DNA from 3 places in the Arthrobacter dokdonensis genome. Region 1 is predicted to be linked to each of the others. Evidence: predicted binding sites of a transcription regulator. Region 1 holds the regulator's gene; each other region holds the start of a gene.

The links. Region 1 encodes LexA, which represses DNA repair genes until DNA is damaged. Its sites were predicted from a motif close to TCGAACANNTGTTCGA; they were not measured.
Region 2: a site for LexA is predicted at 8,879-8,894, ahead of DMB86_RS10865 (DUF222 domain-containing protein). Genes of this name have one in related genera too.
Region 3: a site for LexA is predicted at 2,426-2,441, ahead of DMB86_RS00290 (DUF222 domain-containing protein). Genes of this name have one in related genera too.

The regions. Positions count from the first base shown of each region.
Region 1 is NZ_CP029642.1:1,910,781-1,921,374, reverse strand. Features, by position in the region: gene infC (translation initiation factor IF-3) at 1-163, opposite strand, end outside; gene DMB86_RS08560 (DUF1844 domain-containing protein) at 410-817, shown strand; gene DMB86_RS08555 (MFS transporter) at 911-2,305, opposite strand; gene DMB86_RS08550 (SseB family protein) at 2,366-3,256, opposite strand; gene priA (bifunctional 1-(5-phosphoribosyl)-5-((5-phosphoribosylamino)methylideneamino)imidazole-4-carboxamide isomerase/phosphoribosylanthranilate isomerase PriA) at 3,262-3,999, opposite strand; gene DMB86_RS20570 (hypothetical protein) at 4,057-4,212, opposite strand; gene hisH (imidazole glycerol phosphate synthase subunit HisH) at 4,213-4,944, opposite strand; gene hisB (imidazoleglycerol-phosphate dehydratase HisB) at 4,941-5,567, opposite strand; gene DMB86_RS08530 (histidinol-phosphate transaminase) at 5,735-6,832, opposite strand; gene DMB86_RS08525 (LysM peptidoglycan-binding domain-containing protein) at 7,211-7,609, opposite strand; gene lexA (transcriptional repressor LexA) at 7,973-8,716, shown strand; gene DMB86_RS08515 (ATP-dependent DNA helicase) at 8,914-10,594, opposite strand, start outside.
Region 2 is NZ_CP029642.1:2,430,578-2,441,171, reverse strand. Features, by position in the region: gene polA (DNA polymerase I) at 1-2,509, opposite strand, end outside; gene DMB86_RS10885 (hotdog fold thioesterase) at 2,625-3,083, shown strand; gene DMB86_RS10880 (hypothetical protein) at 3,151-3,456, opposite strand; gene DMB86_RS10875 (inorganic phosphate transporter) at 3,456-4,823, opposite strand; gene DMB86_RS10870 (pirin family protein) at 5,097-6,080, shown strand; gene DMB86_RS10865 (DUF222 domain-containing protein) at 6,304-8,835, opposite strand; gene DMB86_RS10860 (LLM class flavin-dependent oxidoreductase) at 9,113-10,156, opposite strand; gene DMB86_RS10855 (pyridoxal phosphate-dependent aminotransferase) at 10,280-10,594, opposite strand, start outside.
Region 3 is NZ_CP029642.1:56,860-67,453, forward strand. Features, by position in the region: gene DMB86_RS00275 (ABC transporter substrate-binding protein) at 1-585, opposite strand, end outside; partial or broken gene DMB86_RS00280 (VOC family protein) at 917-1,159, shown strand; gene DMB86_RS00285 (GTP pyrophosphokinase) at 1,244-2,257, opposite strand; gene DMB86_RS00290 (DUF222 domain-containing protein) at 2,485-4,974, shown strand; gene DMB86_RS00295 (ABC transporter permease) at 5,161-5,922, opposite strand; gene DMB86_RS00300 (ABC transporter ATP-binding protein) at 5,919-6,716, opposite strand; gene DMB86_RS00305 (DUF1048 domain-containing protein) at 6,740-7,105, opposite strand; gene DMB86_RS00310 (PadR family transcriptional regulator) at 7,108-7,437, opposite strand; gene DMB86_RS21565 (urea transporter) at 7,466-7,936, opposite strand; gene DMB86_RS00320 (sulfate adenylyltransferase subunit 1) at 8,330-9,718, opposite strand; gene cysD (sulfate adenylyltransferase subunit CysD) at 9,718-10,594, opposite strand, start outside.

The sequences.
Region 1 (10,594 bases):
CCAAGTCGGACTCGGAAGCCAAACGGAGGGCGTCCTCAATGCGGACGATCCCTACTTGTTCGCCTGCCGGCCCAACCAACCGCACCTCTGGGACGCGGATTCGATCATTGATTCGTGGCTCGCTAATGTGTAACTCCTGTTGACGATAAGAAACGTGTGCCATCAGCAAAGAAGAAGGCCTCCCATCGCTGATGCAATCGGAGGCCTCAAAGGATTGGCGCCGTGATGCCCCTGCGGGGGCTGCGGCCAGCCTTCATGTTCGAAGGCGCCAACCGGAACCAGACAACGCCATTGCTGGGTCGAAAGGTGGGAGAGGACTCCACTTGCAAACTGGACACGTGCTTCGTTTGCGGGGTTGTGGCCCCGCTGAAGTAACAGCACCCAGTCGGTCTGTGACAAGCTTAGCAGTATGAGCACCCCAGATAATAATTCGGACACCGGCCACCGCAACAGCTTCGCCCCCGAGGAGTCCCTTGGCGACGCGGAAGCCGCCTCGGTGGTGCGCGACATCGCCGAAGTTCCGGCGGTTGAGGTCATCACCACGGCTGCCGTCCACCTCATGAGCGCCGCAGCCGTCAAGTGCGGCCTGGCCGCGGGCCCCGACGCGGAGGACCTGAAGGACCTGGACGAGGCCCGGAAGCTGATCACCGCTCTCGCCGGCTTCGTCACGGCTGCCGCGCCCGAGATTGGCAGCCAGCACGCCGGCCCGTTGCGCGACGGCCTGCGGTCCCTGCAGCTGGCGTTCCGTGAAGCCTCCGAATTCCCGGACGCCCCGGGCAAGGGCCCGGGGGAAAAGTTCACCGGAGCAGTCAACTAGCCGTCCCCGAACTGTGTGCCGGAAGCTGCACGAATTCCCCGAATTTTTCGGGTTTTTCGTGCAGCTTCCGACATGTTTAAGCGCCAAGTCTGCCTAGGGCGCGTCCGGCTGCCGGGCGGCGTCAGGCTCGCCCTGGAGCTGTCCCCAACCGGCCGCGGCCGGCACGCCGGACGGCTCCGCCACGATTCCGGCCACCTCCCGCGGGGCCACCTGCCGCGGGGCCAACTGCCGCCGACGCCGGTACTGGATGCCCAGGCCCGCAATGGCCAGCACCGCGGCAATGATGCCGATGACGACAAACCCGGCCCAGGGGCCCACCTGATCAATCATGGCGCCGGCAAAGGGCGCTCCCATGGCACTGCCCATCGTCATCGACGAGCCGTACCAGCCCATGGCCTCGCCGCGGCGGCGCTCGTCGACCAGGTCGGCAATGTGTTCGGCGCTCGAGGTCAGCACCGGGGCGCACAGCAGCCCGGGCGGAATCGAGAGCAGCCCCAGCGTCCAGGCATTGTCGGCCAATCCCATGGGGATGGTCAGCAGCGCCATGGCGCCCAGCAGCCAGAGCGGATTGATCGACCGCTTCAGGGAGCCATAGACCAGGCCGCCCAGCAGGGAGGCCCCGCACCAGAAGAAGAACACCACGCCCAGTTCGCCCACCTGGTCATTGGCACGCAGCAAGGCCACCATGCCCACGTCCGTGCCGGAGAGCACCAGTCCGGCCCCCAGCGACGCGCCGAGGACGGCCAGCACCGCCAGGTTTACCCAAGCCAGGTTGCTGCGTGTCCTGCCCCAAAAGCTTCCCGGCCGGCTTCGCGACGCCTGCAGCGTTCCGACGGCCACCTCGAGTCCGCTTTCCGAAGGCGCCGGCCCCACGGCGGCGGCGGGACCGGTCCAGGCACCCCGTTGTCCGGAACGCGTGGGCGGGTTGGTCCACATCAGGAGCAGGCCGGCCAGCGCGGAGGCAACGCCAATGATGACCAGGCCCACGACGGTGTGGATGGTGGTGGCGAGGACGACGCCGGCTGCCGGACCGACCATGAACGTGATCTCCGCGCCCATCGAGTCGAGCGCGTAGGCCGTGCGGCGCTGTTCAGGCGGCACCATGACCCCGAGTGCCTGACGGACCACGGAGAAAATGGGCACCGCAAACAGCCCGCCAATGACTGCGGCGACGACCAACAGCTGGTAGTTCAGAAAGGGCGCCACGGACCAGACGGCCACCTCGGCGAAGACGGAGGGAATGAGCGCGCGGCGCAGGCCAAGGACGTCCACCTGGCGTCCGCGCCATGGGGCACCGAGGGCCAGGCCGATGGTGATGGCGGCGGCTACGGTGCCCGCCGCTGCATAGCTGAGGTGGAGGGTCTGAACGACATGCAGCGTCAACAGCACACCGGCTGCCGCGTGGGGAATCCTCGCGATCATGGCGATGACCAGCAGCCGCCGCACCGGACCAAGCGACAGGAGCTGCCGGTAGCTGGCAAAGTTCACGTGGCTCTTCTTTTCTCTGGTGGTCCGTCACAAGAGAGCGCAGGCAGCCTTGCTGTGGAATTAGGGGGGCGGGCCGGGATGGAGCAATCGCACCTGAGCGGAGTCGACTGCCTGCGCGAACACTTCATTCCCCGCCCAGAAACTTTGCAGGGCATGCAGAATGGTGTCCACCGCGGCTTGGTCAAGCCCGGGTTGGAGGGTGATGGAGACCGCAAGTTCCGGTCCGGCGCCGCCGCCGGGAACCAGCCGCCCAGACTGTCCGGTCCTGATGTCCCACAGGGATTCTATGCCCTTGGCGGCGCTTGCGGAAATGCCCAGAATGGCGGGGTTTCCGGCGGCAGCCACGGACTCCTCCAGCACTTGCGCAACGGCTGGGTCCGCATAGCTGGGATGCCAGTCCTGCTGCTGCGCCAGGGCCCACACTGCGGGCCGGCGGACCACAAACCGCCTGTCACTTCCGGGGTCCAGCACCAGCAGCTGCGCTTCCTCCGCCACCGCGGACAGCGCGGCCCGCGCGGCGTAGACGGCGACCGGCCGCGCCTGGGGATGCCACTCCGCGAGGGCCCCCGCGCTCGTAAAAGCGGGGAGGGCACGCCGGCCGTCCGGCGCCCGGAGCGTGACAAGGGCCATATCGGACTCCTTGTCGGACACCAGCCCGTTCTCCCCCACCGTTTGTTCGGCGAGTTGCGCCACGATCGGTACGAAGAGCCGTGCCTGTGCCAGCGAGGCGACCACCTCCGCCTCCGAACCGTCCCCCGCCAGCAGCCCCGCAACCGCATCGGTGTAGCGGGAGTCGGCAGCGCCGTCGTCGGCGTCAAAGTTGTGGTACTTCCCGCCCTCCGGCAGCTCCCGGCCGGACCACGGCTGGCCGGCCGAGTCCGCGGGGCCGCCGGCGCCGGCGAGGGCCGCGGCGATGTGTCCGGGAAGCTGCTTGTGGGGCAAGTCAGTCATGGCGTTCAGCGGCGTCCGGCCACGTCCAGCGCCTGGGGCAGCGTGAACTTGCCCGCGTACAGGGCCTTGCCGACAATGGCGCCCTCAACGCCGTCGCCGACCAGCCCGCGCAGCACGCGCAGGTCCTCGAGGCTGGAAATTCCGCCGGACGCAACCACGGGCTTGGCGGTCCGCGAGCACATTTCACGCAGCAGTTCCACGTTGGGGCCGCGCAGCGTGCCGTCCTTGGTGACGTCGGTGACCACGTAGCGCGCGCAGCCGGCGTCCTCCAGCCGGGCCAGGACCTCCCACAGGTCCCCGCCTTCCTTGGTCCAGCCGCGGCCGGCCAGGGTGGTGCCGCGCACGTCAAGGCCGACGGCGATCCGCTCGCCAAAGCGTTCGATGGCCCGGGCGGTCCATTCAGGGTTTTCCAGTGCCGCGGTGCCCAGGTTGACGCGCGCGGCGCCCAGTTCCAGGGCGCCTTCCAGTGAGGCGTCGTCCCGGATGCCGCCGGACAGCTCCACCTTCACTTCGAGGGCCTGGACCACTTCCCGGAGCAACTGTTGGTTCGAGCCTCGGCCGAACGCGGCGTCCAGGTCCACCAGGTGGACCCACTCGGCGCCGTCGTTCTGCCAGTTCAGGGCAGCGTCCAGGGGCGAGCCGTAGCTGGTTTCCGAGCCGGCCTCGCCCTGGACGAGCCGGACGGCCTGGCCGTCGGCGACGTCGACGGCGGGCAACAGTTCCAGGATGGGGGTGGTGGTCATCGGGTCCTCAACAGGTTGGTGGCGGGATGGGCGGGGCTGTACGGGCAGTGCGGCTGCCTAGCCCTTCAAGGTGAACAGGTAGGCCGCCACCAGGGACATGGCGGCGAGCGCGGCAAAGCTGATGGGGATCCAGCGGGGCGTCTTTTGCTGGTAGAAGGTGTAGGCGCCCCCAATGAGGAGTCCGCCGAGGGCCATGAGCAGCAGCGAGTACATCTAGTCCCCACGCCCTGCCCGGCTGACGCTGGCGCGCCGCCCGGGGTCCGTCGGGGGCGTGGGCCCAGCCGCCTTCAGTGACTGCACCCAGTTGCGCAAGAGGCGCGCCCCGGCATCGCCGGATTTTTCCGGGTGGAACTGCGTGGCGCACAGCGGGCCGTTCTCCACGGCGGCGATGAACGGCGCGCCGTGCTCTGACCAGGTGACCGCCGGCGGTTTCATCTTCGGCTGAATGACGTCAAAATCCCAGGTCTGCACGGCGTAGGAGTGCACAAAGTAAAAGCGCTCGTTCTCCACGCCGTTGAACAGCAGGGAGCCTTCCGGGACCTTGACCGTGTTCCAGCCCATGTGCGGGACCACTTCCGCCGGGAGCAGTTCCACGGTTCCCGGCCACTCCCCCATCCCTTCTTCGCGCACGCCGTGTTCCACACCGGCCTCAAACAAGACCTGCAGTCCCACACAGATGCCCAGGACGGGCCGGCCGCCGGCGACACGGCGTCCGATCATGCGGATGGCGTCGACCGACTTCAGCTCCGCCATGACTGAACCGAACGCGCCCACTCCGGGCACCACAAGGCCGTCGGCGCCCAGGACGTCGTCGGGGCGCGCGCTCAAGGTCACCGCGGCCCCGGCACGTTCGAGCGCGCGCACGGCCGAGCGGACGTTCCCGGACCCGTAGTCCAGGACCGTGACGGCCGGCCGCGGGGCGGGTTGCGCCGCTGTCCCGCTCACAAGAGCCCCTTGGTGGACGGGATGCCGGTGACGCGAGGGTCCTTTTCCACGGCGGACCGCAGGGCGCGGGCAAAGGCCTTGAACTGGGATTCGACAATGTGGTGCGGATCCCTGCCTGCGATGACTGTCATGTGGAGGCAGATCCGTGCGTGCAGGGTGATGGCCTCAAAGACGTGCCGGGTCAGTGACCCGGTGAAGTGGCCGCCGATGAGATGGTATTCCTGGCCCGCCGGCTCGCCGCTGTGGACCAGGTACGGACGGCCGGATACATCGACCACCGCGTTGGCCAGCGCCTCGTCCAGCGGGATCGTGGCCTCGCCGAAGCGCCGGATTCCGGCCTTGTCGCCGAGGGCCTCGCGCAGCACCTCGCCCAGCGAGATCGCCACGTCTTCCACCGTGTGGTGGGCGTCGATGTCAGTGTCCCCGGTGGCCTTGACCTTCATGTCGATCAGCGAGTGCTTGGAGAGCGCCGTGAGCATGTGGTCGTAGAACGGCACGGACGTGTCGATCTCCGAAACCCCAGTGCCGTCCAGGTTGATTTCGACCAGCACGCTGGATTCACTCGTGGCGCGTTCCAGGCGTGCCGTGCGTCCCCGGCCGGGCTGCGGGCGGTTCTCGGTCATGGTTCAACGGTCCTTTGCTTCGTCGGGCGCCTGCTGCCGGGCATGGCATGGCACCGGCAACTTTGGTGTTGGTGTACCACCAGTTTAGACGCACTGGCGGTGTGCCCTGCCCGGCCCAGCGGCGGCCACGGGCGTCAGCGGGGCACGACGCCGGGCCGGTCCCAGGGCTATTTCGCCAGGATGGCGCGCAGTCCGTCAAGGAAGGCGCTGGTCTCGGCCTCCGTGCCGGCGGTGACCCGCAGGTGGCCGGCGATCCCGACGTCACGGATCAGCACGCCGGCGGCAAGCAGCTGTTCCCAGACGGAGGCCGGGTCCGCGAGGCCGCCGAAAAAGACGAAGTTCGAATCGGACGGGGCCGGCGCGAGGCCCATCCGCACCAGTTCGTCCACGATGCGGTCGCGCTGGACCTTGATGGCCTCCACGTTGGCGAGCAGCGCGTCCGAGTTTCGGAGGGCCGCGACAGCGGTTGCCTGGGTGATCGCGGAGAGGTGGTAGGGCAGGCGCACAAGCCGGACGGCGTCGGAAATCTCGGGCGCTGCCGCGAGGTAGCCCACCCGGGCACCAGCCAGGGCGAAGGCCTTGCTCATGGTGCGCGACACCACCAGGCGAGGACGCCCCTCGAGCAGGGCCAGGGCGCTCCGCGTGCCTGCGTGGGCGAACTCAGCGTAGGCCTCATCGACGATCACGATCGCCTCGGAGGCCTCCCCGGCCTCATAAACAGCCTCGACGACGTCCAGTCCCAGGGCCGTGCCCGTCGGGTTGTTGGGTGAGCAAAGGAACACCACGTTGGGGGCGAGGGACCGCACCTGCTCGGCGGCGGACGCCGCGGAAAGGCTGAAGCCGTTCCCCCGGGTGCCTGCGACGTAGGCGGTGCCGGTACCGCTGGCCAGCAACGGGTACATCGAATAAGTGGGGGGAAATCCCATGGCGCTGCGTCCGGGGCCCCCGAACGCCTGGAGGAGCTGCTGGAGGACCTCGTTCGAGCCGTTGGCGGCCCAAATGTTGTCTGCCGTCAGGCCGTGGCCCAGATATGCGGCGAGGGCCCTGCGCAGTTCGGTGAACTCCCGGTCCGGGTAGCGGTTCAGCCCGTCCAGTTCATCCGCAACGGCCTTGAGGATGGCTTCCTTGGCATCCAGCGGAACGCCGAAGGTGTTCTCATTGACGTTGAGGAGGATGGGAACGTCCAGCTGCGGGGCGCCATAGGGATGCTGGCCGCGCAAATCGTCGCGAAGCGGCAACTGGCTGAGGCGTTCAAACTGGTCCATGCTTCCAGTTTAAGTGGCAGGGCCGTGGGAAGAGAACTTGTGACGTCCCATGCCCCCCCGACCTGTACCCATCACGCCCCGCAGGGAGCGGGTGGTGGGCCCACAGCCGCGAGGGACCCGCTGGGAGCCTGCGAGCAGTGGGAGCGGGTGGTGGGCCCACAGCCGCGAGGGACCCGCTGGGAGCCTGCGAGCAGTGGGAGCGGGTGGTGGGCCCACAGCCGCGAGGGACCCGCTGGGAGCCTGCGAGCAGTGGGAGCGGGTGGTGGGCCCACAGCCGCGAGGGACCCGCTGGGAGCCTGCGAGCAGTGGGAGCGGGTGGTGGGCCCACAGCCGCGAGGGACCCGCTGGGAGCCTGCGAGCAGTGGGAGCGGCTGGGGACTATTTGCCCAGCGGCACGTACAGGCGCTGTCCGGCCTGGAGGACGCCGCTGCCTAGTTCGTTCAGGGTCACAATGTCGGCCACGACGTCACGGACGTCACGGGTGGAGTCAGCGGCCGCCGCGATGGACCACAGGCTGTCGCCCTGGAGCACAGTGACGGGTACGGTGGACGCGGCCAGGCCCGCGGCACTGTCCTTGGTGGCCGCATTCGCGGGGCTGGCCAGGGAGCCCAGCACGAACGCCAACAGAGCAAACGCCAGGACGGCTGTGACCGCCAGGGCAGGAAGCCCCAGCAGCAGCATGCGGCCGCGGCGCGTCAGCCGCAGCGGCATGGTTGCGGGCGCCTGGAAGGCCGCCGCTCCGACGGGGCTTGCATGGGAAATCACCAATGCACTCATGACTTTGTTCCTTTCGCGCCAGGGGCCTGTCACCTGTGGTCCCAGGGGGAACCGCAAAAGCTTCTGGCGACCGGACTTCCATACGCTGTTCGTTCGATAGAACATATGTTCTATCTTCGTAGTATCAGTTTTAGCATCTATTAACGACTCCTGCCAAGACTCGATAGAACAAATGTTTGAAATTCGTCCATCGCGGGCTTAATCTTGAGGTACAGGATGCGCCAACAGGAGCCAACAGGAGCAGTCCACCAGCAGGCACTGACATTGAGCGGGCCCGGAGTTGCACCGAGCGGCACCGGGCGGCACCGACCCAGAGCAGGCACCGACATTATTGGCTGCATCCGCAGAAAGGATCGAAGGAACATGGCACTACCCGAACCTCCGCATCGAATCCCGCAGGCTCCCAGCCGGGCCGGCATGAAAGGGCTGACGGTGCGGCAGAAGAAGATTCTGGAATGCATCCAACGCTCCATCGCCGACAAGGGATATCCGCCGTCCATGAGGGAGATTGGCGACGACGTGGGACTGGCAAGTCTCTCCAGCGTCACCCACCAGCTCACACAGCTCGAACGCCACGGCTACCTGCGCCGCGACCCCAAGCGCCCGCGCGCCATGGAAGTGCTCATCCCCCTGGTCATCGACAACGGCGTCGTGGCCATCGAAGGCGTCAACGAGCCGGAACAGGTCCGCAGTTCCAATGGCCTGAACTTTGCCCAGCTGAGCAGTTCCTCGGACACTGCCTTTGTCCCGCTTGTGGGCCGGATCGCAGCGGGCGGGCCCATCCTCGCGGACCAGGTGGTTGACGACATCATGCCCCTCCCGCGCCAGATTGTGGGCAGCGGTGAGCTGTTCATGCTCAAGGTGGCCGGCGATTCCATGATTGACGCCGCAATCTGCGACGGAGACTGGGTGGTTGTCCGCCGGCAGAACTCGGCCAACAACGGTGACATTGTCGCCGCCCTGCTGGAGGACGAAGCAACGGTCAAGACCTTCCGCCAGCGCGACGGACACACGTGGCTGCTGCCACAGAACACGCGATACGAGCCCATCCTCGGTGACGAGGCCACGGTCATGGGCAAGGTCGTCTCCGTCCTCCGCAGCCTGTAGACGTTCCCCGCGGGACCCAGCAGCGCCCCCGGCAACCAGGCCGGGGGCGCTTCCGTGTTGTTGACGTGCGCGAACCGAAGCGGCGGAGCCGGCATTTTTTGTAGGAGGCGTAATGGAGACGCCAAAGGCCGCCCGCGGCCGACGCGTCGGATAGCCGACGGAAAAATGTCGGGCCGGCGCCGCAAACGGCGAAGCGGCTACTTCCCGGACAGCCTTTGGAGCGCCGCGAGGGCCACGGAGCGGTCCTTGGTGGACCAGAACGGCGGCAGGGCGGCACGCAGAAAGCCGCCGTAGCCGGCGTTTGCCAGACGGGAATCGAGGACCGCCACCACGCCGCGGTCGCTGCTGGAACGGATCAGCCGGCCCACGCCCTGTGCCAGCCGGATGGCGGCATGCGTTGCGGAAATGGCGATGAACCCGTCCCCGCCGCTTTGGGCCACGGCCCGCGCACGTGCTGTCACGAGGGGGTCGTCCGGACGCGGGAACGGGATCCGGTCGATGACCACCAGCCGGCAGGAAGCGCCTTGGACGTCCACTCCCTGCCACAAGGACATGGTGCCAAACAGGCACGTGTCCGGCTCGTCGGAAAACTCCTTGATGAGCCCGGCCATGGACGAATCCCCTTGGCACAGGATCCTGACCTTGAGCTTTTTGCGCAGCTTTTCCGCGGCGTCCTCCGCCGCCCTCCGGGAGGAGAAGAGCGCCAAGGTACCGCCGCCGGCGGCAGTGATGAGCGCCTCCAACTCGGCCAGCTGTTCGGGAGAATTGCCGAAGCCCGGCTTGGCCAGGTGAGCCGCCACGTACAACATGCCCTGTTTGGGGTAGTCAAACGGTGAGCCGACGTCGGCTCCCGTCCAGGCCGGTGCGTTCGCACCCAGCAGGCCAAGGCCGCCGGCCGTGGCCTGGAACGACTCGCCGATGGCCAGGGTGGCGGAGGTGAGCACCACTGTATGGTCGGAAAAGAGGCCCTCACGGAGTTTGCCTGCCACGCTGAGCGGGGCAATGTTGATGACGGGAGGTTCGCTGTCGTCGGCCTTTTGGTAGCCCTTGCCCGGGGCAAATGTTCCGGTCCGGGCGGTCCACACCACTTCGCGGGCATCCCGGGCGGTGAGCAGCCGTTCGCACAGGTCAAAGATCAGGTTCAACCGCGACCTGGCAATGGACCGGCCACCGTCCGCCGCTGCATTGCCGTCCGGCTTGGAGTCGGAGAGTGCCACGCGTGCGGCGTCGCGCAACTGTTCGATGGCGGCGGTGTGTTCCTCATTGAGCCCGTTGGGCAGCAGCCCGCTGGGCGTGCCGGAAAAGGCCATGTCCAGGGCCGTCGCGGCGGCGTGGAGCGCCTCCACCGAGACGCCGGTGTGCTTGCGTGTGCTTGATGCCGCGGCCTGGACCATCTGCACGGACAGCTGGCCGGTGACGGCCCCGGTGACGCGGTCCTGGAGCTCGTGGGCCTCGTCCACCACCACGACATCGTAGTCGGGCAGCACCGCAATGCCTTCAAAGGCGCTGATGGCCAACATGGCGTGATTGGTCACCACGATGTCCGCCTCGGCGCCCTTGGCCCGGGCCAGTTCGGAGAAGCAGACTTCCGCAAGGGGGCATTTCTGTGCACCCAGGCACTCCATCGAGGTGACCGAGACCTGGCGCCAGGCCTTGTCGGTGACGCCGGGCATGAGTTCGTCGCGGTCACCCGTTGGGGTGTCCTCGGCCCATTCGCGCAGCCGGACCACTTCCCGGCCCAACGGTGAGGACGGGCCCGACTTGGCGCCGGGCAGGTGCACCACGGTGGCGTCTTCGCCCAGGCTGAACAGGGCGCCCTCAGAGGAGTCCTCGGAGGGGAAACCGCCGCCAAGCTTATGCTTGCACACGTAGTTGCTG
Region 2 (10,594 bases), 520 kb from region 1:
CCAGTTCATCGTGGACCTGCAGCAGCATGCGGGATTTCAGGCCCTGCCTCGTCAGTTCCGCGGCGACGCCGAGCATGGCGTGCTTGATGATGTCCGCCGCGGAGCCCTGGATGGGCGAATTCAAGGCGACGCGTTCCGCCAGCTCGCGCAACTGGCGGTCCGTGCTGGAGAGGTCGGGCAGGTAGCGGCGGCGTCCTTCAATGGTGGAGGTGTAGCCGTCAATGCGGGCCTGTTCGACGACGCCGCGCAGGTAGTCCCGCACGCCGCCAAACCGGTCAAAGTAGTCCTTCACGAGCGTGCGGGCCTCGTCCACGGAGATCTCCAGTTGCTTGGAGAGGCCGAAACTGGTCAGACCGTAGGCCAGCCCGTAGGACATCGCCTTGACCTTTGAGCGCATGGCGGAGGTGACTTCCGCCGGGGCGACGCCGAAGACGTGGGATCCGACGTAGCGGTGCAGGTCCTCACCTTCCGCATAGGCCTGGATGAGCCCGGCGTCGGCTGAGAGGTGCGCCATGATGCGCATCTCAATCTGCGAGTAGTCGGCCGCGAGCAGGCACTCGTAGCCGGCACCGACCACGAACATGTCCCGGACGCGCCGGCCCTCTTCGCTGCGGATGGGGATGTTCTGCAGGTTCGGGTTGTTGGAGGACAGCCTGCCGGTGGCCGCCACGTTTTGCGCGTAGGTGGTGTGAATGCGGCCGTCCTCCGCCACGGACTTCTTGAGCGTTTCCACCATCTGCCGCAGTTTGGAGGCCTCGCGGTGCGCCATGAGCTGGGCGAGGAACTCGTGCCCGGTCTTCTCCAGCAGCGCCTTCAGCGATGCCGCGTCGGTCGTGTAGCCGGTCTTGATCTTCTTCGTCTTGGGCAGCTCAAGTTCCTCGAACAACACCTGCTGGAGCTGTTTGGGCGAGCCCAGGTTCACTTCGTGGCCGATCGCGGCAAACGCGGCGGCCTGCGCGGCCTCCATGGTGGAGGTGAGGTCGTCCATGAGGGTGTCGAGGCGTTCGCGCGAGATGTCGATGCCGGTCAGCTCCATGTCGGCCAGGACCGCGGCCAGCGGCAGCTCCAGCTCGGCCAGCAGGCGGGCTGCGCCGCGTTCGGCCAGCATGGGGGCAAAGTGCCCGCTCAGGAGCAGGGCCACGTAGCCGCGCTGCACGGCGTCGGCAAATTTTGCCCCCTCCTCCAGGCCCAGGTCCAGCTGGCCGGCGTCCGAGGAACCGGCGGCCGAGAAAGTGACCTTCAAGTGCACCTGGCTCAGGTCCGGCAGGTCGTAGCTGCGCCGGTCCGGCTGGATCAGGTACCCGGAAATGGAGGTGTCATCCACCACCCCGGCCAGGGACAGCCCGCGCGGGGCCAGGGCCTTCAGCGCCTCCTTGTATTCGTGGACAACCTTGGGCGCCTCCGAAGTGAGCCAGGACGCCAGTTCCTTGTCCAGTGCCTCATCCGCCGTGCCAAGTTCGACGACGGCTGCCGAGTCCGCGCGCACCAGCGCCACCCCGGTGGCCTCCGCCATGAGGCCGACGCGTTCAGCGAGGACCTCCACGGCGGTCGGCGCCGGGGCCCCCTCGGCCTGGGTTCCGGCGTCGAGCCATTCCCTCAGCGCTACCGCATCCGTGATCATCTGGTGGCGGGGCACCTCGTGGCCCTCGCCGTCGTCGACCGCTTCCTCCTCGGCGAAAAGGTCGAAGAGGCGTTTGCGCAGGGTGTTGAACTGGAGCGCGTCAAAGAGCTCCTCCACGGCGGCACGGTCCGGCGACCGCAGCACGGTGTCCTCGAGCGCCACGGGCAGGTCCATGTCCCGCAGCAGGTGGTTCAGGCGGCGGTTGCGCTTCACGTCGTCAACATGGGCGCGAAGCGATTCACCCACCTTGCCCCCGATGGAATCCAGGTTCTCCAGAATCCCTTCCAGTCCCCCATACTGGTTGATCCACTTGGCCGCCGTCTTGGGCCCCACCCCGGGCACGCCCGGGAGGTTGTCAGCGGTCTCCCCGACGAGGGCGGCCAGGTCCGAATAGCGGTTCGGGGGCACAAAGTACTTGGCCTCCACGGCTGCCGCGTCCATGGGTGGGATGTCCGAAATGCCCTTTTTCGGGTAGAGCACCAGCACCTTGTCCGTGATGAGCTGGAACGCGTCGCGGTCACCGGAAACCACCAGGACCTTCCAGCCGGCCGCCTCGCCTTGGGCGGAGAGCGTGGCGATGATGTCGTCCGCCTCGAATCCGTCAACCGAGATGGTGGGGATGTTCATGGCGGCCATGACCTTGATGATCAGGTCCACCTGGCCGTAGAACTCCTCGGGAGTCTTGTTGCGCCCGCCCTTGTATTCCGTGTACTCGACGGAGCGGAAGGTGGGGGTGTCCAGGTCAAAGGCCACCACCACATGCGTGGGCTTTTGCTGGCGGATCATGGTCAGCAGCATGGACGTAAAGCCGTGGACCGCGTTGGTGTGCTGTCCGCTGTCCGTGGAGAAGTTCTCCGGCGGCAGGGCGTAGAAGGCGCGAAACGCCATCGAGTGTCCGTCGATCACCAACAGGCGGGGCTCCCCGCCGGTCGAGGCGGCAGCGGGAACAAGTGTTTGGGGGGCCGTCTTGGCAGATTCACTCACAGGTGCCAGCCTAGTCATCATGAACGCTAATTACACGCCGCTGCCCTATGCTGCCGAACTTGCCGCCGCCGGAGTCCCGGACGAGTATCACGAATGGCTCGGGACCATGGGAGTGGGGGCCCTGGTGGTGAAGATGGGTATCGTCTTTGGCGAGATGAGTGCCGCGCGCATGACGGCCATTATGCCGGTGGAAGGGAACACCCAGCTGGCAGGGCTGCTGCACGGGGGCGCGCACCTGGTGCTGGCGGAAACCCTTGGATCCTTCGCGGCCGCGTTCCATGCCGGCCCCGCCCGCCGTCCCGTGGGAATTGAAATCGGCGCCACCCACCACCGCGGCATCACGTCCGGACTCGTCACGGGAACTGCCACCGCGCTTCACCTGGGCCGCACCCTGGCCACCCACGAGGTGGTCATGACGGACGCCGACGGCAGGCTGCTCTCGACCGCAAGGATCACGAACATGATTCTGGACGTCTGATCCCCACGCCCTCCCACGCCCCCCGCTGCCAGCGAGACCCGGCTTCCCGGCGTCGTGCTTGAAACCGCTAGACGGTGACGCCGAACCAGCTCATGACGGTTTTGTAGAACACCGGCACAATCAGGATGATGCCCGCCGCCACTGCCAGGCCACAGAAAAGGAAGCAGACCCACGAACCCCACTTGGCGGCCGTGTTGGGACTGGCAGTGTTGTCGCTGCTGATGGCGGTGAGGCGCACCCCGAGGGAGTACATGAGCACGACAAAACCGGCCCCGACGAGCGTGACGACGGCTACGACAATGAAGCCCATCCAGTCGATCACGGGCTTGTTGGCGGTTTGTGCCGCCATGTTGGCGATGGTCGCAAACTGCATTATTTACCCTTCTTACCGGATTGCTTCTTGCCTGCCTTGGGCGACCCTGCGGCGGCGGCTGCCTTGGTCATTGCCTTGAGGACGGCGGTGTCTGCCTGATCCAGGGCTGCCTGCGCACGGGCGCGGACGGCCGCGGTCTCTGCGGCGCGCTTGGCGGCCTTTGCCGCGAGCTTCTCGGCGGCGCGAACCTGCGCAGCCAGGCGGTCGCGCTCCTTCTTGCTCGGGATGTGGAGTGCCTCGCCCACGGCATCAACGTCACTGATGGCGTTGTTGTGGTCCACGGTTTCGCGCTGGGACAGGTAGAACATGACGAGGATCGCGCCCAGCCCCAGCACGGCCACAATGATGACTCCCACGGTGCCGGCGCGGATGACGAGGGCGGCGAGACCGCCGACCAGGGCCGCTGCGGGGAGCGTGAAAAGCCAGCCAAGGCTGATCTTGCCGATGGCGCCCCAGCGCACCGTGGAACCCTTTCGACCGAGGCCCGAACCGATCACCGAGCCGGAAGCCACGTGGGTGGTGGAGAGCGCGAAGCCGAGGTGGCTGGAGGCGAGGATGGCGGCGGCGGTGCTGGTCTCCGCTGCGAAACCCTGGGCGGGCTTCACGTCGGTCAGGCCGGAACCGAGGGTGCGGATGATCCGCCAGCCGCCGGCATACGTGCCGCCGGCAATGGCCAGCGCGCAGGCCGTGATGACCCAGATGTGTGGTCCGGTCCCGGGCGTCTGCAGCTGGGATGCGATCAGCACAAGGGTGATGACGCCCATGGTCTTCTGTGCATCGTTGGTGCCGTGTGCCAGCGCCACGAGGGACGAGCTGAACACTTGGCCGTGCTTGAAACCGCGGCGCTTTTGGGTCAGCTTGTCGCCGGAGTCCGGGTCGGAGCGCCTGGTGATGCCGTAGGCCATCCTGGTGCACAGGTAGGCCACGCCGCCTGCGACGGCCGGAGCCAGCAGCGCAGGGATGATCACCTTGGACAGCACCACCAGGAAGTTCACGGCGCCGAAGGACCACGTGCCGACGATCGCGGCACCGATGAGGCCGCCGAACAGTGCATGTGACGAGCTTGAGGGGAGGCCCAGGAGCCAGGTGAAGAGATTCCACAGCACGGCGCCCATGAGTCCGGCAAAAATCATCTCCGGGGTGATGGCGACACCTCCGGACCCCTCATTGATGATGCCGCCGGAAATGGTCTTGGCGACCTCGGTGGAGAGGAAGGCACCCACCAGATTCAGAATGGCGGCCAGCGCCACGGCCGTCTTGGGCTTGATGGCACCAGTGGCGATGGGGGTAGCCATCGCATTGGCCGTGTCGTGAAAGCCATTCGTGAAATCGAAGAAGAGGGCCAGTGCAATGACAAGCACGACCATGAAGGTGAGATGATCCACCCGCGATCCGTTCTATTGAGGGCAAAAGCGAGACGTCAAAGAGTCTAGTCGGACACGGCGGTCGGCGGTCTTGCGTGTACGTCGCGCCTGCCCCGTGGGGCGAACCAACTTTATGATCCTACGACGGTATTGCCATCCGCCGGAATGCGCGTCCAAGACCCCGCCGCGGTGCGGCTGCCCGCGCTAGGCTTCAGGAATGGAGGTGGTGTGGACAACCTCTGCACGGTGGCATAGCCGATGGATGGATGGTGTGTTGTGAGCAATTTGGAAACTGAGCCGCAGGAACTGCTGTGCCCCAGCAGGCCGGGCACCGTGGAGGTGCTGGAACCCCGGCTGGTGCCGTTAGGCGGTCCCCGGGCCATGACGGTCCGGCGGACCCTGCCGCAGAGGCAGCGCTCCCTCATCGGTGCATGGTGCTTCGTCGACCACTATGGACCGGATGATGTCGCCGGCACCGGCGGCATGTCGGTCCCACCCCACCCGCACACAGGCCTGCAGACCGTCAGCTGGTTGTTTACCGGCGAAATTCAACACGCCGACAGTGCTGGATATCACGCCAGGGTGCGCCCCGGCGAACTGAACTTGATGACTGCAGGGAAGGGCATCAGCCACTCGGAATACTCCACACCGGCCACCACGGTCCTCCACGGCGCCCAGCTGTGGGTGGCCCTGCCCGACGGCGCCCGCTTCATGGAGCCGACCTTTGAGCACTACCGGCCCAGGCCATTCTCCTTGCCCGGGGCCACCCTGAGCGTCTTTCTGGGTACGTTGGCCGGTGAGATTTCTCCGGTGGCGACGCACACGCCCCTCCTGGGCGCGGAGCTCGTGATCGCCGCCGATGCCGCTCTCAGGCTCAATCTTGACCCATCCTTTGAGCATGGCTTCCTGGTGGACTCGGGTTCCCTCACCCTGGCCGGGCAGCCGCTCGCACGTGGCGAGTTGGGGTATGTGGGGCCAGGCCGCTCCTTGCTGGTACTTGAGGCCGGACCCGAGCCGGTCAGGCTGCTCCTGATTGGTGGCACTCCCCTGGGTGAATCAATTGTCATGTGGTGGAACTTCGTTGGACGCAGCCACGATGAAATAGTCGCGGCACGGCAAGCGTGGCAGACGGAGATTGGCGCCGAAGGCGCTCACCCGGCTTCACCGCTCTTTGGACTTCCGGCCGACCAAGAGGATCCACCTCTCCCGGCGCCCGCCCTCCCCACAGTCACTTTGCGGCCAAGGACCAATCCGGCCTGACCATGGCCGCCCGGTGGCCGGGCGGCGATCTCTGCGGGGGCGTCGAGACCCTGGACCCGGTGGCTGGGCTTTTAGAAACTGGTGGCCGGTCTGCGATCTCTGCGGGGGCGTCGCGCCCAGGGTCCCGGTGGTTGGGTCTGTCGAAAGCCGGTGGTTGGGTCTGCCGGTAATCCGGGGGGTGGGTCTGTCAGTAACCCGGGGTCTGTCAGTAACCCGGGGTCTGTCAGCTGTCGGGTTGGTTGTTGTTGTTGGGGTGTTTGAAGTTGTAGTCGAGGAGGCTTTCGAGGGGGCTTTGACTTAGGTCGATCCGGGGTGCCGGGCCGGTTGTGGGGCTGTTTTTGTGGTGGCTGGGGTTTTTGGCGAGGCGTTTTTTGAGCCATTTGGGGTAGGCCGGTGGCTGGGTGTCGCGGGGTGTGGGGGCGTGGTATTTGCCGGTGGGCGAGGTCCAGCCCACGCGCCCGTCGGCGGTGGTGCAGGGCTTCCAGCCGCGCAGCTTGATCCCGGCCCGGTCCGGGTCCCGGTCCTGGCGGTAGCGGCCGTGGCGGTCCTTGTCGTCACGGAAGTGACGCAGCGCGTGATGGAGGCGGCAGCCCGGGTGGGTGTTGGCCCTGGTGGTGGGCCCGCCCTGGCCGTAGGCGATGACATGGTCGATGTCGGCGGTGATGGCCGGGTTGGTGCAGTTCGGGAACGAACACGTCTCGTTCAACGCCCGCAGCAGGGTTTTCTCGGCTTCCCGCAGCCGGTACCGTTCCGGGGCCAGCTCCGCCAGGGGCACGTTGGTGACGGGATCGGTGAGCACGCGCAGGAACGCCCCGGCGTTCTCCAGGAGCCTGCGGGCGGTTTCCTCCGGGATCGGCCCGTGCCCGGCCAGCTGCGCCGGTTCGTTCGTGGCTCCGAGCAGGCCCAGGACCGGGACCGTGATGATCACCTGCGCGCCCGGCAGCGGAGGCCCGGTGATCGCCGCCCCGTTGCGGGCGGCCTCGAGCTGGTCCAGGTAGTCCTGCACGGGATCCTCCAGCAACCCGTCGACCACCCCGTCCACCAGGGCGCCGGCAAGCCCGGCGACCAGCTCCCCAATCATGCCACCGGTCCCACCAGTGCCGCCGCCCGTGCCGCCGGTGGTGGCTCCATTCGTGCCGCCGCCCGGGACGGAACCGTCCCCTCGGGGATGACCGTCCCCCATCACGGAGCCTCCGACCGTGCCGCCGGTGCCGGATGCCGTGCCGGTGCTGCCGGTGCCGGATGCCGTGTCGGTGCTGCCGGTGCCGGGTGGGGTGTCGGGGCAGAGGGTTCCGGTCAGGGGGATGTTTTCCGGGTTGGTCTCCCAGGCCCTGGCGCGGGCGTCGGCGTCCCGGGTCAGGGGCCCGATCACTTCGTGCGAGGGCCCGTGGGCCCAGTCCGGGACCACGTCCACCAGCGTCAACCCGGTATACCCGCCCTCTTCCATCGGGGTGGGGCTGGTGATGGTGTACATGTCCAGGATCTGGCCCGAGAACGGGTCGCTGATGAACCGTGCACCCACGTACGGGCCGCCGACAGGCCCGCCATTGCGGCCGCCGGCCACAGTGTGGCTGCCGTCCGGAGCGCCAGCGGCGCCGCCGGCATTGTTTCCTCCGGGCCCGTCGTGGCGGGTGTTGCCGTTGCTTCCGCCGGTGCTGCTTGAGCCGCCGTTGCTCCTGTCGCTGTCTGCGCCGGTCGTGCGGTTGTCGCTGTTGCTGTCTGCGCCGGTCGTGGGGTTGTCGCTGTTGCTGTCTGCGCCGGTCGTGGGGTTGTCGCTGTAGCTGAGCCCGCCGGTGGTTCCGGCGTTGGTTCCGGCGTTGCTGTCGCCGGTGGTGTTGGTGGTGCCTGCGTTGGTGGTGGTGGGGAGGGGTTGGTTTAGGAGGAGGAGGGTGGCGGTGTCGGCTTGGAGTTGGCCGGGGGTGCGGTGTTCGTCGGGGCCTTGTTGGGTCCGGGCGAGGCGCGTGCATTGGACGTAGGCGCCCTGGGCTGCCGGGGCGGGGATGTGCAGGGTCAGCCAGGACATGCCGTCCTTGCCCGGTTCGAGGGTGAGGGAGCGTTTGGTGATGGCCTGGCGGGTGCGGGTGGTGAGGGTTTCCGGGTGCAGGCCCTCGCGCATCCGCCGGGCCCGGGAGGCGAACCCGCCGGCGGTGGTGCCCGGCGCGGCGGCGAGCAGGCGGGCTTCGAACGCGGTGATGTCGGCCGGGGCCAGGGACGGGGTTTGGGCCAGGGTGCCGGTTTCACCCAGGACCGTGCACGCGTGCCGCCAGGACAGGGTGCCGGTTTCCAGGGCGGTGAGGGTCTCGGGGTGGTGGGCGAGCAGTTCCACGGCCTGGCGGGCCAGGGCGGCCGCGCTGCCCTGGGCGATGCACAGGGTCGTGGCGATCTCGGCGGTCGCGGAGGCTTCGCCCAGCCCGGCCTGCCACGGGTCCAGGGCCACCGCGGCCGATTCGACGGCGGCGGCGGCCAGGTGGCGGGCGAGCAGGGCCGCCTTCAACGCCGCGGTCCTCCCCTCCAGGACCCGCACCGCGGCCAGGGCGGCGATGGTGGCGTCCTGCACGGTGCGCGCGACCTGGACCCGCGAGGCCGGTTCCGGCTCCGGGACCGGGTGCGGGGTGTACGCCGGCAGCCCGGCCAGCCCGGGCGTGTCGGGGCCGAAGGGTTCAATGGAGGGAAGGGACACGGCGGCGATGAGGGCCGCCACATCCGCTGTGGCGGGAACTCCCCCGCTGCCGGGGCCGCTCTCCGGCCTGTCCATGACACCAAGTCTACGCCCTATATACCACACTATCAATAGTTTCTAGAACATTAGTTCTAAACAGTTTCCGCCCCGCCCACGCCACCAATCCCCGGACTGGATACCGCCCACCGGGCCGGACGTGACCTCCGGGCGGAATTCGCCCGCCGGGGCCGGCTCTACCAGGGCGGCGCCAGAGTCTCAGTCGACCCGGGCCGGCCTCGCCCACCGGACCCGGACCCGGGCCCGCCAAGGCCCGCGCGCCGCAGCGGCGCCGAAGGGCCGGGCCGCAGGCGAATCAGCCCTTACGCAGGTTTCCCCTGACGACGGGGGCCACAAGCGTGCCATAAAGCTCAATGCTTTTGAGCATCTGCTCGTGCGGCAGCGTGCCGTGGCTGTATTTGAGATCAAAGCGGGACAGCCCCAGCGCCTTGGCGACCGCGGTGATCTTGCGGGCCACAGTTTCCGGCGAGCCGACCATCAGCGCACCTTTTGGGCTCGCCGTGGCATTGAACTGCATGCGGGTCAGGGGCGGCCAGCCGCGGTCACGTCCGATGCGGTTATGCATCGCGGCATAGTGCGGCCACAATTCCTCCATGGCCTGTTCGTCCGTCTCGGCAATGTGCCCCGGCGAGTGGACGCCGATGGGCTGGTCCGGTTGGCCAAATTCCTTCAGTGCACGGTGGTAGAGCTCGGTGAACGGCGCAAACTGAAGCGGCTCCCCGCCGATGATGGCGAGCATCAGCGGCAGCCCGTAGCTGGCGGCGCGGACCACCGACTGTGGGCTGCCGCCCACAGCGACCCAGGTTTTCAGCGTGCCCGACTCGAGGTGCGGAAAGACCATCTGTTCCGACAACGCCGGCCTCGTCTTGCCGCTCCAGGAGACCGGCTCCTGCTTCAGGAGCTCGGCGAACAGTGCCAGCTTCTCCTCAAACAATTCCTCATACTGTGCCAAGTCCAGCCCAAACAGCGGAAACGATTCCGTGAAGGAGCCGCGGCCCAGCGTGACTTCGGCCCGGCCGGAGGAAACGGCGTCGAGCGTGGAAAACCTCTGGAACACCCGGATGGGGTCATCGGAACTGAGCACTGTGACTGCGGAACCCAGCCGGATGCGCTTGGTCCGTCCGGCGATGGCCGCAAGCACCATGTCGGGCGACGACACGGAGAAATCGTCGCGGTGGTGTTCGCCAACTCCAAACGAGTCCAGCCCCAGGGAATCCGCCAGCACTGCCTGTTCGACGACGTCGCGAATCACCTGCGCGGCCGGCTTGGCGCGGCCGTCCGCGTCCAAGGTGACGTCCCCAAAGGTGTCCAGTCCCAGTTCGAATTCAGCCGCGGTCATGCCTTGCTCCCTTTTCCTTGCCCCAGTCCCGGCCATGAAGCCGAGAAACATGCGTTTGCATCTACAGAGGGGAACTGGCCGGCCTGCGGAACTATTCCCCGCAGCGGGAGGGGTGAAGAAAAACTACCGTCGCGCCGTCGTGGCCTTGCTGCGGTACACGGCCAGGAAGGTGGATATCCGCCGCACGGCCTCCTCGATGTCGCGCACGGAGGGCAGCAGGACAAAGCGGAAATGGTCGGGCGTGGGCCAGTGGAAGGCGGTGCCGTGGGAGACAAGGATCTTCTGGTCCTGCAGCAGGTCGATCACGAACTTTTCGTCGTTGTCGATGGGATACATCTCCGGGTCCAGCTTCACGAACAGGTACATGGCCCCCGACGCGGGAACGCAGGAGACGCCGGGCAGCGCGTTGAGCAGCTGCGAAGCCCGCGTCCGCTGTTC
Region 3 (10,594 bases), 1.9 Mb from region 1:
GTAGCCCTCGCCGGCCAGCCATGAGCGGAGCGCCACGTCCTGGGTGCCGCCCAGCTGCGGGGTGGCCAGGACCTTGCCCTTGAGCTGCGCCGCTGAGGTGATGGATGGCTTGACCACCAGTTCCGCTCCCCCGCTGGTGGCGCCCGCAATGATCCTGATGGACGCGCCGCTGCTTTGGACGTAGGAGTTGATGGCGGGGTTCGGGCCCAGGTAGGCGGCGTCGATGGCCCCGGCATTGAGCGCCTCGATGGCCGATGGCCCGGCGCTGAACGCCTGGGTGGTCAGCATTGTGGCGCCCAGGTCCTTGGCAAAGATGCCTTCCTGCAGGCCGGCAATGGCCGGTGCGTGCGTGACGTTGGGGAAGTAGCCCAGGCGGAGGGTCGCGGCCGCACTGGCTTGGGGAGCGGCGTCGTTCTTGGCACTGTTGTTGGCGGTGACGGACGCGACGGCGGCCCCCGCCCCAATCAGCGCGACGAGTGCGGCGACGGCGATGATCTCGGCCGTGCGGCGCCTTCCCTTGGGCATTTCGCCGGCGACTATCCGGGTGGTGGCAAGCTTCGGCGGGTGTTCGGGGTGGTTCGGCATGGTCGGGTCCTTTGGTCGGTGAGGTGCGGGGCGGGCGCTTAACGCGCGCTACATCGCGGAGCGGGCATCCGGGACGCGGGTGATTGGGGGCGCCTCATGCGGGTCCGGGCCGGGGTGCCGCCGGGCTCTGCCAAAGTGGTCATGCGTAAACGCTATGGAGTGGCGCGGGCGTCCTTCAACGGATGGGACACCCGGGGTCACGGGGGTTCACGCAGCGTCACATACTGCCCCGGCTGTCCGTCTTCCGTGGGCGCGGGCAGGATTTTGCGAACGCACAAGCCTTCCGGACCTCTGCGCTTAGCGTGGTCTCAAGACAAACTCCAAGGATCTAGAACCACCCACTGCGGCCGACGGCGAATTCACCCGTAACGGCGGGCCCAACGGATTTTCCAGTCTGACGCCGTTCCTGGCCGTCCCCCGGGCCGGCGAGGCGCTGGCCTTCTACCGGGACGTTTTTGGAGCCAAGGTCGTGGCGGTCACCGAGTTCGGCGGCGTCGTGGTGCACGCCGAGCTGGACTTCGGCCAGGGACGGCTGCAGCTCGGTGAGCCCTCCCCCGACAACCACCCGGTCCCGGAAAGTGCCGCGCGCGTTGCCGACTGGGCCGCCCAACAGGGGTGAGCGAAACGGCGGCGTCCGCGTCCGGCGTCGTGCCTGGGTTTAAGAGTCTTGGGGATGGACGCCGCGCAGCCGCCGCAGCCGGAAGCGCAGCTTGCCTTCGCGGTTGAAGTCGTTGCCCACGTTTTTGGTGGCGTCGATATACGGTTCGCCGAGGGTCTTGAGCAAGAGGTCGTCGACTACGCGGACCTGGCCGGGCGTGAAGCGGTAACCCATGGACGCCACCACGGCGCCTTGGTCGATGTCCGCAAACCACTGTTCGATCGCCGCCACGGTGCAGTAGCCGCTGGCCGCGAGCACTTCGACCAGCCACTGGTACTGGCTGGCCCTGCTGTGGGGAAAGGCCGGGAACGTACGGTCCAGGAGCAGCTGCAGGGAATCCGCGTCGAGGACCTGTGAGCCGTTCGCGGCCGTTTCCGACTGCAGCCTTTTGAGGATGTCGGAAATGTTCACGAACTGTTGGTCCGCCAGCTCTATCAACGTTGACGCCATGGTGAACGCCCGGCTGATTTCGGCGTTGTCCACGTGCGTGCCCTTGAAGCGGATGTCGTGCTCGAATTCGGCCCAAGCGTGCTGGAGGACCGTGCGCAACTGCACCTCGAAGCGCTGCCCTCGGTACGCCTCGCATCCCACCGGCGGGCTGTCCACGGGCACTTCCAGTGTCAGGTGCCGGCCCGCGTAACCTATTCCGCCGTTCTTACGGATGACGGCGGTCTTGTCCTCGTCGTCATGGCAGATGAACTGGCTGGTCAGCGCTATGGCCACGGCCTTGATGTCAGTTTCCACAAAGAGGATAACGCGGACGCCGATCAGGTCGTCAAGGTTGTCGGGACCGCCGGGGTACCGCGGCCTGGCGAATTCATCGCGGCGGTCCAGCTTTTCCTGCACGGACTTTGGCGTCTTGACGCGGCAGCGAACGTCGTGATGGTTCAGGCCGTCGTCCCGCAGTCTGGCGACGATGCATTTTCGGATGGCCTCCGCGGCGGCCTCATAGTCACAGATACGCCCGGCAAAGTCCAAAACGTCCGGACTGAACTCCCCAACGGACTGCCGCATGGTCACATCCTTAATTCCTGCCGGATCTTAGCTACAACTCTACCCATTGGCAGGCTCTGGTGGGCGGACCGCGGTCATTGAGTTGGTGCGGCGGTCGAAGCCGGTGAGACCGGGCGCTCGGAGCCGCTGGGTCCGGGGATTGGTGGCACGGGCGGGGCGGAAAATGTTTGGAACTAATGTTCTAGAAACTATTGAGAGTGTGGTATATAGGGCGTAGGCTTGGTGTCATGGACAGGCCGGAGAGCGGCCCCGGCAGCGGGGGAGTTCCCGCCACAGCGGATGTGGCGGCCCTCATCGCCGCCGTGTCCCTTCCCTCCATTGAACCCTTCGGCCCCGACACGCCCGGGCTGGCCGGGCTGCCGGCGTACACCCGGCACCCGGTCCCGGAGCCGGAACCGGCCTCGCGGGTCCAGGTCGCGCGCACCGTGCAGGACGCCACCATCGCCGCCCTGGCCGCGGTGCGGGTCCTGGAGGGGAGGACCGCGGCGTTGAAGGCGGCCCTGCTCGCCCGCCACCTGGCCGCCGCCGCCGTCGAATCGGCCGCGGTGGCCCTGGACCCGTGGCAGGCCGGGCTGGGCGAAGCCTCCGCGACCGCCGAGATCGCCACGACCCTGTGCATCGCCCAGGGCAGCGCGGCCGCCCTGGCCCGCCAGGCCGTGGAACTGCTCGCCCACCACCCCGAGACCCTCACCGCCCTGGAAACCGGCACCCTGTCCTGGCGGCACGCGTGCACGGTCCTGGGTGAAACCGGCACCCTGGCCCAAACCCCGTCCCTGGCCCCGGCCGACATCACCGCGTTCGAAGCCCGCCTGCTCGCCGCCGCGCCGGGCACCACCGCCGGCGGGTTCGCCTCCCGGGCCCGGCGGATGCGCGAGGGCCTGCACCCGGAAACCCTCACCACCCGCACCCGCCAGGCCATCGCCAAACGCTCCCTCACCCTCGAACCGGGCAAGGACGGCATGTCCTGGCTGACCCTGCACATCCCCGCCCCGGCAGCCCAGGGCGCCTACGTCCAATGCACGCGCCTCGCCCGGACCCAACAAGGCCCCGACGAACACCGCACCCCCGGCCAACTCCAAGCCGACACCGCCACCCTCCTCCTCCTAAACCAACCCCTCCCCACCACCACCAACGAAGGCACCACCAACACCACCGGCGGCAGCAACGCCGGAACCAACGGCGGAACCACCGGCGGGCTCAGCGACAGCGACAGTAACGCCGGAACCACCCGCGGAACCACCGCCGGGCTCAGCAACAGCGACAACCGCACGACCGGCGCAGACAGCGACAGGAGCAACGGCGGCTCAAGCAGCACCGGCGGAAGCAACGGCAACACCCGCCACGACGGGCCCGGAGGAAACAATGCCGGCGGCGCCGCTGGCGCTCCGGACGGCAGCCACACTGTGGCCGGCGGCCGCAATGGCGGGCCTGTCGGCGGCCCGTACGTGGGTGCACGGTTCATCAGCGACCCGTTCTCGGGCCAGATCCTGGACATGTACACCATCACCAGCCCCACCCCGATGGAAGAGGGCCGGTATACCGGGTTGACGCTGGTGGACGTGGTCCCGGACTGGGCCCACGGGCCCTCGCACGAAGTGATCGGGCCCCTGACCCGGGACGCCGACGCCCGCGCCAGGGCCTGGGAGACCAACCCGGAAAACATCCCCCTGACCGGAACCCTCTGCCCCGACACCCCACCCGGCACCGGCAGCACCGGCACGGCATCCGGCACCGGCAGCACGGTCGGAGGCTCCGTGATGCGGGACGGTCATGCCCGAGGGGACGGTTCCGTCCCGGGCGGCGGCACGAATGGAGCCACCAACGGCGGCACGGGCGGCGGCTCCGGTGTCACCGGTGGCATGATTGGGGAGCTGGTCGCCGGGCTTGCCGGCGCCCTGGTGGACGGGGTGGTCGACGGGTTGCTGGAGGATCCCGTGCAGGACTACCTGGACCAGCTCGAGGCCGCCCGCAACGGGGCGGCGATCACCGGGCCTCCGCTGCCGGGCGCGCAGGTGATCATCACGGTCCCGGTCCTGGGCCTGCTCGGAGCCACGAACGAACCGGCGCAGCTGGCCGGGCACGGGCCGATCCCGGAGGAAACCGCCCGCAGGCTCCTGGAGAACGCCGGGGCGTTCCTGCGCGTGCTCACCGATCCCGTCACCAACGTGCCCCTGGCGGAGCTGGCCCCGGAACGGTACCGGCTGCGGGAAGCCGAGAAAACCCTGCTGCGGGCGTTGAACGAGACGTGTTCGTTCCCGAACTGCACCAACCCGGCCATCACCGCCGACATCGACCATGTCATCGCCTACGGCCAGGGCGGGCCCACCACCAGGGCCAACACCCACCCGGGCTGCCGCCTCCATCACGCGCTGCGTCACTTCCGTGACGACAAGGACCGCCACGGCCGCTACCGCCAGGACCGGGACCCGGACCGGGCCGGGATCAAGCTGCGCGGCTGGAAGCCCTGCACCACCGCCGACGGGCGCGTGGGCTGGACCTCGCCCACCGGCAAATACCACGCCCCCACACCCCGCGACACCCAGCCACCGGCCTACCCCAAATGGCTCAAAAAACGCCTCGCCAAAAACCCCAGCCACCACAAAAACAGCCCCACAACCGGCCCGGCGCCCCGGATCGACCTAAGTCAAAGCCCCCTCGAAAGCCTCCTCGACTACAACTTCAAACACCCCAACAACAACAACCCGCCCGACAGCTGACAGACCCCGGGTTACTGACAGACCCACCCCCCGGATTACCGGCAGACCCAACCACCGGCTTTCGACAGACCCAACCACCGGGACCCTGGGCGCGACGCCCCCGCAGAGATCGCAGACCGGCCACCGGATTCGACAGTCCCAACCACCTTAGTTATACCGCATCGAGTCGTGTCCGCGACGCTCCACCTAGGCAATCTTCTTCCGATACGCCGCCATGGCGAAGATATAGGCCACAATAAGGATGCCGACGCACCAGGTGAGGGCGATCCAGATGCTGTTTCCCACCGGCTGCTGCGCGAACAGGTCCCTTACCGTATTGACGATGGAAGTGACCGGCTGGTTTTCGGCGAACCAGCGCATCGGTCCGGGCATGGTGGCGGTGGGCACGAACGCGGAGCTGATGAACGGCAACAGGATGATCGGGTAGGAGAACGCGCTCGCGCCGTCCGCCGAGGTCGCGGAGAGACCGGGGATGACGGCGATCCACGTCAGCGCCAGCGTGAACAGCATCAGGATGCCGCCCACGGCAATCCAGGCCAGCGGCCCGGCGGACGAACGGAAGCCCATGATCAGGGCAACCAGCACCACAACGACGATCGAGACCAGGTTGGCAACCAACGACGTCAGCACGTGGGCCCACAGCACGGACGATCGCGCGACAGGCATGGACTGGAACCGCTCGAAGATTCCGCCCTTCATGTCCAGGAACAGCCGGAATGCCGTGTAGGAGATGCCCGAGGCAATCGTGATCAGCAGGATGCCCGGCAGCAGGTAGTTGACGTAGTTGCCGGTGCCCGTCTTGATGGCCCCGCCAAGTACGTACACAAACAACAGCATGAAAGCGATCGGCATGATGGTGGTGGTGATGATCGTGTCCAGGCTGCGCGTGATGTGGCGCAGGGACCGTCCCAGCAGGACGGCGGTGTCGCCAAAGAAGTGCGTGTTCATGGCTGGTCCTTAGTTGCCTCGGCCTTGCTGGTTTCCCCGACGAGGGCGAGGAAGACGTCCTCGAGTGTCGGCTGCTTCTCGACATATTCAACCTTGGCCGGCGGCAGCAACGCCTTGAGCTCGGCAAGGGTGCCGTTGACGATGATCCTGCCGCCGTGCAGGATGGCGATCCTGTCGGCCAGCTGTTCGGCCTCGTCCAGGGTCTGCGTGGTGAGCAGGACCGTGGTGCCGTGCGCCGCGAGTGCCCGCACGGCTTGCCACACCTCGAGCCGCGCCTGGGGGTCAAGTCCGGTGGTCGGCTCGTCGAGGAAGATCACCGGCGGATTCCCGATCAGGCTCATCGAGATGTCGAGCCGCCGGCGCATGCCGCCCGAGTATTCTGATACCTTCCTGCTGCCGGAGTCGGCGAGCGAGAACCGTCCCAGCAATTCATCGGCAACGGCGCCCGGGTCCTTGACGTGCCGCAGCTTGGCGACCAGCACCAGGTTCTCGCGGCCGGTGAGGATTTCATCGACCGCCGCGAACTGCCCCGTGAGGCTGAACGACTCACGCACGTGCGCGGCCTGGGTGGCGACGTCGAAGCCGTTGACCGTGGCAGCGCCGGCGTCGGCCTTGAGCAACGTGGCAAGGATCTTCACAACCGTGGTCTTGCCCGCACCGTTCGAGCCGAGCAGGGCAAATACGCTCCCCTGTGCCACGTCAAAGTCGACGCCGCGCAGCACCTGCAAATCCTTGTACGACTTCTCCAGACCCCGCACGCGGATCACAGGCGCCTTGACGTTGGTGGTTTCCATCTGGGTGTCCTTTCCCCTTGGCCCTACGGCTCGCCGCCGGCGGCGCGGTCAATGGCGTCGACCAGCCGCTTCCGCTCCTTGTTGATCCACTGACCCTCCGAGTAGTTCGCCAGGAATGTCTCCACGAATTCCACGGGATCCTCCCCCACGATCGCCCGGACCGGGGTGGCGTCCGCGACGCTCTGCTCGAAGAGATCGAGCAGATCCTCCAGCATCGTCACCAGGGTGTCCCCCTTGGTAATCGACCCGAAATACATCAGGTACCGGTCCAGCGCCTCGATGGCCGTGCGGTAGTTCTCCGGAAGCACCTTGACGCGCGCCTTGTACTGCCGGTATTGCTTCTTTTGCTCCAGCGAGCCGGTGACCAGCTCGATCCAATTCTTTGCCATTGTTACTGCCCTTCATCCTTGAGCTGTCCCAGCCTCTCGGCCAGAAAGCCCCATGTTGTCCAAAATTCCTCGAGATATTGCCGCCCGGGTGCGTTGAGGGAGTACACCTTGCGCGGCGGCCCCTTCTCGGACGCAACCTTCTCCACCTCGACCAGCCCGTTCCGTTCGATCCGCACGAGCAGGGCGTAGACGGTGCCCTCGGCGATGTCCGTAAAGCCCTGTTCCCGCAGCCGCGTCGTGATCTCATATCCGTAGGCGGGCTGCACGGACAGGATGGCCAGGACGATCCCCTCGAGAGTGCCCTTGAGCATCTCCGTCATTTGTTTGCCCAATTGACGCTCCTTCCACTACCCAGTGTTACTAGCTACTGGTACATAGTAGCGTTAAGTAGTGAGGATGCAACACCCCCCAAGGAGAAATTAAAGTACGACGGCGTTTCCCGCCGGGTGCGCACGTCACCAACGCGTCAGGCGCGCTTGAGCCCGGGGATGAAGCGGGCCACGACCAGCAGAACCCAAGTGCTGATGACCTACGGCCACGTGGACACGCCATGCAGGTCCTGGACGAGTAGCGTAAAAGGGCAGGCAAGCACAGGGCCCCCGGATAGCCGAGCATTCCCCGGCCCAGGCTGACGGCGTCCTCGTGCAACAGCAGTACAAGCAGGCTTTGCAGCACGCTTCCCAGCATCGCCGCGAGCCCCACTTTCCAGTGGGCGGCGAACAGGGCCAGCAGAATCAGGGCCCCAACTGCCACGTTGTCGATCAGCTCCCGGTGGCGGGAACGGAAGGCCCGGGCCAGCGCCCCACAAAAACCCTGATGGCCGTTACGCACCTCGCTGGCCGGAACCGCAACAACAGCCCAGCCACCGATGAGCCGACGCTTCCGATCACGACGAGGAGCGCCATCTGCCAGCTGGCGACCACGAATGCGGCCAGGACCAGCAGCCCCCGGGACGGCCTTGGTCTGAAAGAAGATTGGGGGACGCCAAATAACAAGGTGATCGTGCCATGGCCCAGCCAGTCATTCCCCGGGCGGCGGAGGGCCAGCTGTTTTTGTGGCATCCGAAAATCTTACGCCCCAAAAATGCGCAGCTTCCGCGCGGTGACTTGACAGCTGCGTTCGACTCCTCCAGGGCGCTGTCTCGTTGGTGCCGGTGAAACCCTGGCATCCGGCCGGGAAGCCGACAGGCTCAACCTCAGAGGACGAGCTCAATCGCCGGAAGGGCTAGATCACGTAGCGTTCGTCCTCGTGGTCGCCGGGGTGGTCCCTGACCAGGCCGGCGGCGAGGGTGTTCCCGTCCTGCGGGTCGATCACCAGGAACGCGCCGGTGCGGCGGTGCAGCGCGTAGCTCTCGATCGGCAGCGCGGACGCCAGGCGGATCTGCGCCGTGCCAATGTCGTTCAGCTCCAGCCCGGACGCGGCACCCAGCTCAAACGTCTCCAGATCCAGCTTTCCCGTCACGGCGCGGACCAGGCCCTGCACTGTCTTGCTGCCGTGCTTGATCAACACCTTGGCCCCTTCGCGCAAGGGTTTGGCGGAGAGCCAGCACAGTTCCGCATACAGGTCCTGGCTGACCTCGCCAAAGGTGCCGCGGGCGGCGATGACGTCGCCACGGGCAATGTCAATCTCCTCACTCAGGCGCAGTGAAACGGACTGCGGCGCCACGGCCCGCTCCAGGGGCCGGCCGGCGAAATCGATGCCCGTCACGGAGGCCTTCGTGCCGGACGGGAGGACCGTGATCTCATCACCCACTGCCACTGAGCCGGACGCCACCTGCCCCGCATAGGCGCGGTAGTCGCGGAAGGAGGCACCGGCGTCGTCCGCGTTTGAAAGCTCCGGGGCCAGCGCCCCCTGCGGACGGACCACCAGCTGGACGGGGAAGCGGAACGGCTCCAGCCCGCGCTCTACCTCGTCAGTGGTGGGCAGGGTCTCCAGGATGTCCAGCAGGCTCGGGCCCGTGTACCAGCCCGTGTGGGCGGAGCGCGTCACCACGTTGTCGCCCTCCAGCGCGGACACCGGCACCACCAACAGGTCGGCGACGCCGATCTGCGCGGCCACGGACTGCACGTCCGCCTCAATCGCGCGGAACGCCGCCTCACTGTAGTCCACCAGGTCGATCTTGTTCACCGCGACCACCACATTCGGCACCCGCAGCAGCCGCAGCACGGACAGGTGCCGGCGCGTCTGCTCCAGCACCCCCTTGCGGGCGTCGATGAGGACGACGACGGCATCCGCGGTGGACGCGCCCGTCACCGTGTTCCTGGTGTACTGCACGTGTCCGGGGCAGTCCGCCAGGATGAAGCTGCGCCGGTCAGTGGCGAAGTAGCGGTAGGCGACGTCGATGGTGATGCCCTGCTCACGCTCGGCACGCAGGCCGTCGGTCAGCAGCGCCAGGTCGATCTTCTGCCCGCTCCCTCCTTCGCCGCCAAAGCCGCGGTCCGCCGAGGTGCGCGTCACGGCGTCGAGCGTGTCGGCCAGGATGGCCTTGGAGTCGTGCAGCAGCCGGCCCACCAGGGTGGACTTGCCGTCGTCGACGGAACCGGCCGTCGCAAAGCGGAACAAGGTACCGTGGGCCAGCGGGGTCTCGACCACCGAAGTATTTGTTGCGCTCATTAGAAATAGCCGTCCTTCTTGCGGTCTTCCATGGCTGCCTCGGAGATGCGGTCATCGGCCCGGGTGGCGCCACGTTCGGTCAGGGTGGAGGCGGCAACTTCACGCACCACGTCGTGGACGCTGGTGGCGTTGGAGGCCACGGCGCCGGTGCAGGACATGTCCCCCACGGTGCGGTAGCGCACCTGCTTGATGACGACGTCCTCGTCGGGGCGCGGCCGCGACACCTCGCCCACGGCACGCCACATGCCGTCGCGCTCAAACACTTCGCGTTCGTGGGCGTAGTACAGGCCGGGCAGTTCGATGTTTTCGCGGGCGATGTACCGCCATACGTCCAGCTCCGTCCAGTTGCTGATCGGGAAGGCGCGCACGTGCTGCCCCACGGTGTGGCGGCCGTTGTACAGGTTCCACAATTCCGGGCGCTGGTTGCGTGGGTCCCACTGGCCAAACTCGTCGCGCAGGGACAGGATGCGCTCCTTGGCGCGGGCCTTGTCCTCGTCCCGGCGGCCGCCGCCAAACACGGCGTCGAACCGGTGGCGCGCAATGGCGTCCAGCAGCGGGACCGTCTGCAGCGGGTTGCGGGTGCCGTCAGCCCGTTCGGCCAGTTCCCCGCGGTCGATGAACTCCTGCACGGACCCGACTTCAAGGCGCAGGCCCAGGCGCTCCACCGTGCGGTCGCGGAACTCGATGACCTCCGGGAAGTTGTGCCCCGTGTCCACGTGCAGCACCGGGAACGGAACCTTGCCGGGCCAGAACGCCTTCGTGGCCAGGTGCAGCATCAGCACCGAGTCCTTGCCGCCAGAGAACAGCAGCGCGGGGCGCTCGAATTCGGCCACGACCTCTCGGATGATGTGGATGGCCTCGGATTCGAGCAGGTCC